Regions from separate parts of the Streptomyces sp. WMMC940 genome, predicted to be linked through region 4. Evidence: riboswitches for the same ligand, from Rfam matches in the RefSeq annotation. Region 4 holds a riboswitch; each other region holds the start of a gene.
The links. Region 4 has a riboswitch for cyclic di-AMP ahead of O7595_RS17665 (M23 family metallopeptidase). Riboswitches for the same ligand answer to the same signal wherever they lie in the genome.
Positions count from the first base shown of each region.

Region 1: it holds a riboswitch for cyclic di-AMP, as region 4 does, so the genes downstream of both, O7595_RS03790 (M23 family metallopeptidase) here and O7595_RS17665 (M23 family metallopeptidase) in region 4, are expected to answer to the same signal.
Region 2: it holds a riboswitch for cyclic di-AMP, as region 4 does, so the genes downstream of both, O7595_RS07795 (M23 family metallopeptidase) here and O7595_RS17665 (M23 family metallopeptidase) in region 4, are expected to answer to the same signal.
Region 3: it holds a riboswitch for cyclic di-AMP, as region 4 does, so the genes downstream of both, O7595_RS12710 (C40 family peptidase) here and O7595_RS17665 (M23 family metallopeptidase) in region 4, are expected to answer to the same signal.

Region 1 covers NZ_JAPZBC010000001.1:831,889-834,081, forward strand. The annotation lists gene O7595_RS03790 (M23 family metallopeptidase) at 1-903, opposite strand, end outside; cyclic di-AMP (ydaO/yuaA leader) riboswitch at 908-1,068, opposite strand; gene O7595_RS03795 (tyrosine-protein phosphatase) at 1,656-2,193, shown strand, end outside.
Region 2 covers NZ_JAPZBC010000001.1:1,774,918-1,777,110, reverse strand. The annotation lists gene O7595_RS07800 (M16 family metallopeptidase) at 1-547, shown strand, start outside; cyclic di-AMP (ydaO/yuaA leader) riboswitch at 778-941, shown strand; gene O7595_RS07795 (M23 family metallopeptidase) at 955-1,728, shown strand; gene O7595_RS07790 (GntR family transcriptional regulator) at 1,905-2,193, shown strand, end outside.
Region 3 covers NZ_JAPZBC010000001.1:2,914,935-2,917,127, reverse strand. The annotation lists gene O7595_RS12710 (C40 family peptidase) at 1-844, opposite strand, end outside; cyclic di-AMP (ydaO/yuaA leader) riboswitch at 843-1,012, opposite strand; gene pcrA (DNA helicase PcrA) at 1,223-2,193, shown strand, end outside.
Region 4 covers NZ_JAPZBC010000001.1:4,013,231-4,015,423, reverse strand. The annotation lists gene O7595_RS17665 (M23 family metallopeptidase) at 1-938, opposite strand, end outside; cyclic di-AMP (ydaO/yuaA leader) riboswitch at 950-1,085, opposite strand; gene O7595_RS17660 (PP2C family protein-serine/threonine phosphatase) at 1,399-2,193, opposite strand, start outside.

The sequences.
Region 1 (2,193 bases), 3.2 Mb from region 4:
GGAGTTGCCGGTCGAGCCGGACAGGCCGATCTGCTGGCCACCGGTGACGCTCTCGCCGGAGGAGATGGAGAGCTGGGAGAGATGGGCGTACTGCGAGTAGGTGCCGTCGTTGTGCTTGATGACGACCTCGTTGCCGTACGCACCGCTCCAGCCCGCCGAGACGACGGTGCCGGGGCCGACGGCCTTCACCGACGTGCCGGTGGGGGCGATGAAGTCCACACCGGTGTGATAGCCACTGGACCACATGGCACCCGCGGTCCTGTACGCGGTGCTGACGCCGCCGACCACCGGGGCGAAGTAGCCCGAGGGGATGTTCTTGACGGCACTGTCGGCGGCAGGAGCCTGGACGGCAGCGGCCGCGGGAGCAGAGGCGCCGCGGTCGGCGGTGCGGGAGGCGCGCTCGGCGGAGGCGGCCGGCTTCTCGGCTTCGGCCTTGGCCGGGGCCTTCGCCTTGACCTTCACCGGGGCCTCGGCCTTGCGCTCGGTCGACTGGGCCTTCGCGTGCGGCTTCGCGTCGGCCGGGGCCTTCGGCCCGACGTGGAGGCTGAGCCGCAGACCCGGGTGGATCAGCGACGGGTTCCCACCGACGGCGGCACGGTTGTCGGCGTAGAGCTTCTTCCAGCCGCCCGCGACATCCTGCTCGGCGGCGATCTTCGACAGATGGTCACCCACCACGACGGTGTAGGACTCGACCGCCTTGCCGGCCTGCGGCGCCTGGAGGACGAAGGCCTGGTGCACGGTCGGGGCGACAGGTCCGGCTGCGGGCGCGGACTGCCCTGCGGCGTTCGCGCCGGCGGCACCGACGAACGGGATGGCGATGGCGGCCCCGCCCGTACCGGCGGCGACGAATCCGCGCCTGAACGGGCTGGTCCTCGGACGGCGGTGCTTCCCCTTACCGGGCATGGCGCATTCCTCTCCGCCGCCTGCGAGGTGAGCTGTCGGGTTCGGGCTGGAGCTGCCCGGCCGCGCCGTGAGCGCGGCTTCACCCCGAGCCGTCCGGGGTCACGGAACGGCGCAGTACCTGGGTCCCCCGCTCCTGCCACATGTGGGTGGGTGCGATATTCCGGACGGCGGCAGGATTAGGCGTTCCGACCGGATTGCGGTGACCGTAGAGGAGTCGGGTCGGCGTGAACAAGCCGTCATTTCCACCGGGAATCGACCTGCCGGATATCAGCACACATTTCCCGGTCACACTCCGTGGATCGCGGATCTTCGATTTCCACGCGGACAAGGGAGTTGAGCCGTCCCACGCTCCACGGAACGTCACGGATATGATTCAGCTCACGGCTGGACGCGGCCTCCATTTCCAATCAGGGCGCGTCACCCTAAAGCATCCAATACGGACACATCACCCATTGCGGACGCAATACGCTCAAGGGTGCGAGTGGCACAGAAAAACACCTTTCACCCGTCCTGTCGGAATTCCATTCCCACAACCCGTGAATTGCGTGGTCGGTCCCAGCCGGCGAGCGGCATCGGTCCCCGCGGGGACCTCCCAGACTCCGACAACTCCGCACATCGTCGGGGGGAGTTCGACGACGGGCAACGGCCTGGCGGACACGGGTCGAGATGATTGCCTGAGGAATCGATGTCGTAGTGTCAGCACCGCGCCCTCGTCGGCGAGCAGCGCCGACCGCAGACACGGAGGAGCCCCCGTGACGCAGCAGCTGCCCCAGACCCCGTCGACCGAACCCGAACTGTCCGGTGTGCGCAACTTCCGGGACGTGGGCGGACTGCCGACCGTGGACGGACGACGCGTTCGGTACGGACGGCTCTTCCGCAGCGGCCATCTCGCGCACGCGACGGACACCGACGCGGCCTTCCTCTCCTCGCTCGGGCTCCACACGATCTTCGACTTCCGCAACTCCGCGGACCAGCGGCTGGAGGGCCCGGACGTCGAACTCACCGGGGTGCGCAACGTCAACATCCCGCTGTCCGACCCGGCCGACGGGGCCGAGTTCTGGCGAATGGTCCGGGACGGCGACCTCGACCAGCTGAAGTCGATCCTCGCCGACGGCCAGGCGGCCGGGCGGATGATCGCCTCCTACCGGATGATCATCAAGGAGCGCACCGCCGAGCACAGCCGCGTCCTGCACGCGCTGGCCGAGGACAGCACGCCGGCGCTGATGCACTGCGCGGCGGGCAAGGACCGGGCGGGTCTGTCCATCGCCGTCTCGTTGCTGGCCGTGGGGG
Region 2 (2,193 bases), 2.2 Mb from region 4:
CCTGGGTACGTACTGCCTCGGCGGCACGCTCACCTCGCGCCTGGACCGCGTGCTGCGCGAGGAGAAGGGCTACACCTACGGCGTGCGGGCCTTCGGTCAGGTGCTGCGCTCGGACATCCCGGCGTCGCCTGGCGGGGTCTCCGGCGCCTCGATGCTCGCCATCAGCGGCTCGGTCGACACCCCGCACACCGGTCCCGCGCTCGACGACCTCTTCAAGGTGCTCCGCACCCTCGCCGCGGAGGGCCTGACCGACGCGGAGCGCGATGTCGCCGTGCAGAACCTGGTGGGCGTGGCGCCGCTGAAGTACGAGACGGCCGCCTCCGTGGCGGGCACGCTGGCCGACCAGGTCGAGCAGGGTCTCCCGGACGACTACCAGGCCCAGTTGTACGCGCGGCTGGCCGGGACCGGCACGGTGGAGGCGACCGCCGCGGTCGTCAACGCCTTCCCCGTGGACCGGCTCGTCACGGTCCTCGTGGGGGACGCCTCCGAGATCGAGGAGCCCGTCCGGGCGCTCGGAATCGGTGAAGTGACCGTTGTCACGGGCTGATTGACCGCCGGCGCCTCCGGCGCGCACGAAAGGGCCCCGTCGGTTTCGCGCCGACGGGGCCCTTTCGCGTACCCGGAACGACCCTCCCCTATGTCCGGTTTGATGGGGAGGAGTGGTGTCTGCCCTGTGGCGTGCACTACAAATATCCGTGTCTGTTTGGTGATTGAGCGAAGATCGGCTTAGCGTCTTCTGCGCTGTCCGCCAGTTGCACGCGCCGCACCCGCGGCATCGGGCAGCCATCGCCGAGTCCCCGTCCGGCGCGAGCCTGGGGAGCCGGGGACCCATATGTCCCCTGGGGTGAATCGGGTGCCTTCGCCGCCGCGCGGAGGGGCCCGTAGGAGACCTTCCTGCTCCGAACCCGTCAGCTAACCCGGTAGGCGAGAAGGAAGGAAAGGATCAGCCACTTGATGGCGTTCACCCGTGCCACCGGGAAGCACCGTGGTCCGAGCCGCCTGTCGCGCAAGAGCGCGGGCGTCGCCTCCGTCGCGGCCATCGCCACCACCGGCGTCGTCGGTACCCTCGCCTCCCCGGCCTTCGCGGCCGATGCCGAGGTCTCCGCCCCCGTCGAGGACACCGGCCTGACCCAGGCCGTCGCCGCCGACTCGCTCGCCGAGCAGATCGACGCGCAGGCGGAGGCCCAGCAGCAGGAGGCCGCCCTGGTCGCGGCCCAGGAGAAGGCCGAGGCAGAGGCCAAGCGCAAGGCCGAGCTCCGGGTGAAGGCCGCTCGTGACGCCGCGGAGCGTGCCGCCCGCGAGGCCGAGCGCAAGCGGCTGATGACGTACACGCTCCCGGTCGCCGGCTCCTATGTGAGCACCGACTACCACGCCGGGGGCGCCCAGTGGTCCTCCGGCAGCCACACCGGCGTCGACTTCCATGCCGCCTCCGGCACCGAGGTCGTCGCCGTCGGCATGGGCACCGTCGTGGAGGCGGGCTGGGGCGGCGCCTACGGCAACAACGTCGTCCTGCGCATGCACGACGGCACGTACACGCAGTACGGCCACCTGTCCTCGATCAGCGTCTCGGTCGGCCAGCAGGTCGCCCCGGGCCAGCAGATCGGCCTCTCCGGGTCGACCGGGAACTCCTCCGGTCCGCACCTCCACTTCGAGGCCCGCACCGGTGAGGACTACGGTTCGGACATCGACCCGGTCTCGTACCTCCGCTCGCACGGCGTCCGCGTCTGACGCACAGACCCTTCCGCCCGAGGCCCCTGCTCTCCGAGCGGGGGCCTCGGCGTATTCAGGCCAAAAGATATCCATGGATTACCATGGGTCTTCGGAAATTCCGGCCACCTGCCATAGAGTCACCGAAACAGACGTCGCTCGACGGGGTTTCGCGGCGATTAAAGCGGAGGTTCGGTATGCGCATTCCCGCGCGCTCGGTATGCACGGCGATCCGCGACGACATCGTCTCCGGTGTGTTCGAGCGCGGCAGTCGCCTCACCGAGGAACAGCTGGCGCGACGCTACGGCGTCTCACGCGTCCCGGTCCGGGAGGCGCTGCGGACCCTGGAGTCGGAGGGTTTCGTCGTCACCCGCCGGCACGCCGGAGCGTGCGTGGCCGAGCCCACCGAGCAGGAGGCCGCCGACCTGCTGGAGATCCGGCTGCTGCTGGAGCCCCTCGGTGCCGCCCGGGCCGCCCAGCGGCGCA
Region 3 (2,193 bases), 1.1 Mb from region 4:
GTGCGAAGGACAGCACCTTCTCGGCCTTGGCCGCGTACGTGCCGCCGGTCGTTCCGGAGGCCGTCCCCGTGGCCGAGCCGGTGTCCGTGCCGGTGCCGGTCTGTTCCCGCTCCTGCCGCTCACGCTCCCGGAGCTGCCGCTCGGCCTCGGCTTCCGCCTCGGCCCTCGCCTCGGCCTTCCGGCGGGCCTCCTCCTCCTTCTTGCGCTCGAGCTCGGCGAGCCGCGCCCGTTCCTCGGCGGTCAGCCGCGACAGCAGTTCCCGCGCCTCGGCGAGCTTCCTCTGGACGGCCTGCTTCCTGGCACGCAGCGACTCCTGCGAGTCCGTGAGCGTCTCCAGGCTCCTGGTGGCCTGCGCGCGCTGCTTCGCGGCCTCGGCCCGGTGGGTCTCGTAGTCGGCGATGGCGCCGCGCTGCTGTTCGGTCAGCCGGTCCATCAGTTGTGTCTGGTCGGCGTAGGACTGCGGGTTGTCGGCGAAGAGCAGTGCGGCGGTCGGGGTGACGGCGCCGGTGCGGTACTGGGCGGCCGCGTAACTGCCGAGGGCGCGCCGGGACTCGTTGAGCGCCTCCGTGCGCTCGGCGGCCTCGTCGAGCGCACGGTCCACCTTGCGGCGCTGCTGCTCGGCGGACTCCTTCGCCTTGTTGTACTCCTGGGTCGACGAACCCGCCTGGCGGTAGAGGTCGTCCACCTTCTTCTGGACTTCCTCGATGCTGGGCTTCGGGTCGGCTGTCGCATTCTGGGCCGAGAGGAGCGAGACCCCCGCTATGGCGGCCGTCGTGATCCCGACGGCAGGTGTGTTCGTACGTGTGCGGCTGCGCGGCTTGCGGTGCGACGCCAAGGCCGGCATCTCCTTCCGTGGAACGCCTACCGGGTTAGCTGTCGGGTTCGGACGGAACGGAAGGTTTGCCCTACGGGCCAGATGAAACCAGGCCCGATTCACCCCAGTTGTGCTTTTTGAGTGGGTCCCCGGTTCCGAACTCCTCGGTGAGGGGCACGGATTCGGCGCGGCTGCCCGGCCGACGTGGTTCGTCGAAGGGGGTACGGGCCGCCTGGGCGAGCACGCTAGCCAAAGTGTGGCGCTGCTGTGAAGGAGAGTGGTCGATATGCCCGATACATTTTCGTGACCTTGGCGCTGTGTGTCCATGTCATGACTGGAGGTGTCCGATCGTGATTCCCGCGAAGGCGGCGGCGGGCTGTCGGTGGGGCCGCCTAGACTCGGAGAGCGATGAGCAGCCTCTTTGACGACAGTTTCCTGGCGGACCTCCAGCGCACCCCGGCCCCGGAGGACCCCCCGCCACCGGAGGACGACGAGCACCCGCCCGCGGACGAGGTCCCGCACGACCTCTTCGAGGGCAGGTTCGACGTGCCTCCGTCCGGGGACGCCCACTACCGCAACGGCGCCCCGCGCCCCGTCATCGACCCGGCGGCCCTGCTCGACGGGCTGAACGAGCAGCAGCGCGCCGCCGTCGTCCACACGGGGTCGCCGCTGCTCATCGTCGCCGGCGCCGGCTCCGGCAAGACCCGGGTGCTGACCCACCGGATCGCCCATCTGCTGGCGACCCGTGACGTCCACCCCGGCCAGATACTGGCCATCACCTTCACCAACAAGGCCGCGGGGGAGATGAAGGAGCGCGTCGAGCAGCTCGTCGGCCCGCGCGCCGGAGCCATGTGGGTCTCCACCTTCCACAGCGCTTGCGTCCGCATACTGCGCCGGGAGAGCAAGAGGCTCGGCTTCACGTCGTCCTTCTCGATCTACGACGCCGCCGACTCCAAGCGGCTGATGGCACTGGTCTGCCGCGATCTGGACCTCGACCCGAAGCGGTACCCGCCGAAGTCGTTCAGCGCCAAGATCTCGAACCTGAAGAACGAGCTGATCGACGAGGAGACCTACGCCGACCGGGCAGGTGGGGGTACCACCCAGGCCGACGGCTCCGGGGGAGGTTTCGAGAAGACACTGGCCGAGGCGTACCGGATGTACCAGGCCCGCCTGCGCGAGGCCAACGCGCTGGACTTCGACGACATCATCATGACCACGGTCCATCTGCTCCAGGCGTTCCCGGACGTCGCCGAGCACTACCGGCGCCGGTTCCGTCATGTCCTGGTCGACGAGTACCAGGACACCAACCACGCCCAGTACACGCTCGTGCGCGAGCTGGTCGGCACGGGCTACGACGACCTCGGCCCCGCCGAGCTGTG
Region 4 (2,193 bases):
GGGCCGGTGACATTGCCGGTGGCGCCGACGCGGCCGATGGTCTCGGAGGTGGAGACCTTCTGCCCCACGCCGACGGTCATCGACGAAAGGTGGCAGTACCAGACCTCGGTGCCGTCCTCGAGCTCCAGCACGATGCGGTAGCCGTACGAACCGGACCAGCCGGCCGACTTGATGGTGCCGCCGTGCACGGCCTTGACGGGGGTGCCCGTCGGTGCGGCGAAGTCGAGACCCGTGTGGTAGCCGGAGGACCACATGGATCCGGCCTGCCCGTAGGTGGAGGTCAGTGTGTACGACGAGGTCGGCAGCGAGTAGCTCGCGGCGAGCTTGGCCAGGCGCTCGGCCTCCGCCTTGCGGGCGGCCTCCTCCGCGGCCTTGCGCTCGGCCTCGGCCGCCTCGGCCGCCTGGGTCGCCTGCTGCTTCGCCTCGGCGGCGGCCTGCTCCGCGGCGGCCTGCTCGGCAGCGGCCCGCGCCTCGGCCTCGGCCTTGAGCTGCTGCTGCTCGGCCTGCTGGAGGATCCGGGCGCGCAGGGCCTCGCCCGCGTCACCGCCCTGGACCGCGGTTTCGGCCGTGGTGAGCGGCCCGTCCGCGACGGCTTCGTCGTCGGAGTCGTCCGACATCAAGGAGCCCACACCGGGCAGGGATTCGGCGTCGGGGAGTTTGTCCGCGATGACGTCGGGAAGGGAGATGGAGACCGCGGGCTTGTCCTGGGCGGTGGCCATGCCGCCCGCGCCGACCGCGGCGATGACGCCGACACCGAGGACGGTGGAGCTCCGCGCGAGCGCGTTGCGCTGCTTGACGACGCGGTGCCTGCCACGGACGGGACGGACCGATTCCTCGGTCGGGTTCCACTCCTCCGCCTCGGGGGCGGGAGCCCACTGGTCGCTGGGGACCCACTGCGCAGTGGGGGGCTCCTGGAGGGCAGGCTCGTTGGACGCCACGGAGGCGTTCTCCTTTCCTTCCTTCTCGCCTACCGGGTTAGCTGACGGGTTCGGAGCAGGAAGGTCTCCTACGGGCACCGCGAAGTGCCCGATTCACCCCAATGGTTGGTTCCCCGGTTCCCTTGCGGGATTCGGCGCGTGCGCACGGTGCCGTCTCCGACGACGGCTGGGACGACCGCGCTGCGTTATCGAACGTTAATAGAGACCGAGCTCGGATTCCAAGCCGTTCCGACTGATCGTTAAGGACGTTGGCCAGGACTTACCTGCAACAACAGCCCTGAAACGGACAAGTTGATGGGCCTTCATTCGGGCCGGAGGTTCTGATAGTTCGTCACTTGTTATGCGGAGGGCTTTCCTTCGATTACGCTCCGTGGCATCGCGCTTCTCAGCCAGCCCTCACGCCCCACATGCCACATGCCGCATCGGCACCGAAGCGCCCTTCGGGGAGGCGCCCCGCCCGTCACGGCGGGACCGGAGTCGTCCCGCGCCGCGGCGGCTGCCGCTCCTCCTCCCGGGTGACCGCGAGCAGCGCCATGTCGTCCGTCGCCGCCCCTCCCGTGTGCCGTCGCACATCGGCGACGACCACGTCCAGCAGTTCCTCCGGGCCGGAGAAGACCCGGCCGCCCAGGCGCCGGCGCGGGTCGTACATGACGCCGTGCGCGTCCCGTGCCTCGGACAGGCCGTCGGTGTAGAGGAGGAGCGTGCCACCGGGCGGATAGGACGTCTCGGAGGTCCGGTCCGGCGAGGCTCCGAGGCCCGTCCCCAGAGGCAGCGCCCGCTCGGGCGGATCCAGCACGAGCAGTGCGCCGTCCGCCCCGAGCAGCAGCGGCGGCGGGTGCCCCCGGTTGACGATCCTGATCCGCCCGCCGTCACGCGGGATCTCGGCGAGCACGGCGGTGATGAAGCCCTCGACGGCGCCGAAGCCGGATTCCCACGCGCCCTCCCGGGCGAGCGCCCGCTCCAGCCGCTGCGCCACCCCCGCCAGCGAGTCCTCCTGCTCGGCGGCCTCCCGGAAGGCCCCCAGCACCACGGCGACCGTCCCGACCACGCCCACGCCCTTCCCCTGCACGTCCCCCACGATCAGTCGCACCCCGTACGGAGTCTTCTGCGCCGCGTACAGGTCCCCGCCGATGAACGCGCCCCGCTCGGCCGCCTCGTACCGGGCGGCGACCTGCAGGCCGTCGATCCGCTCGTCCGGCCTGGGCAGCACGGCCCGTTGCGCGGCCTCGGCGACGACGCGGGCCGACGCCAGGCG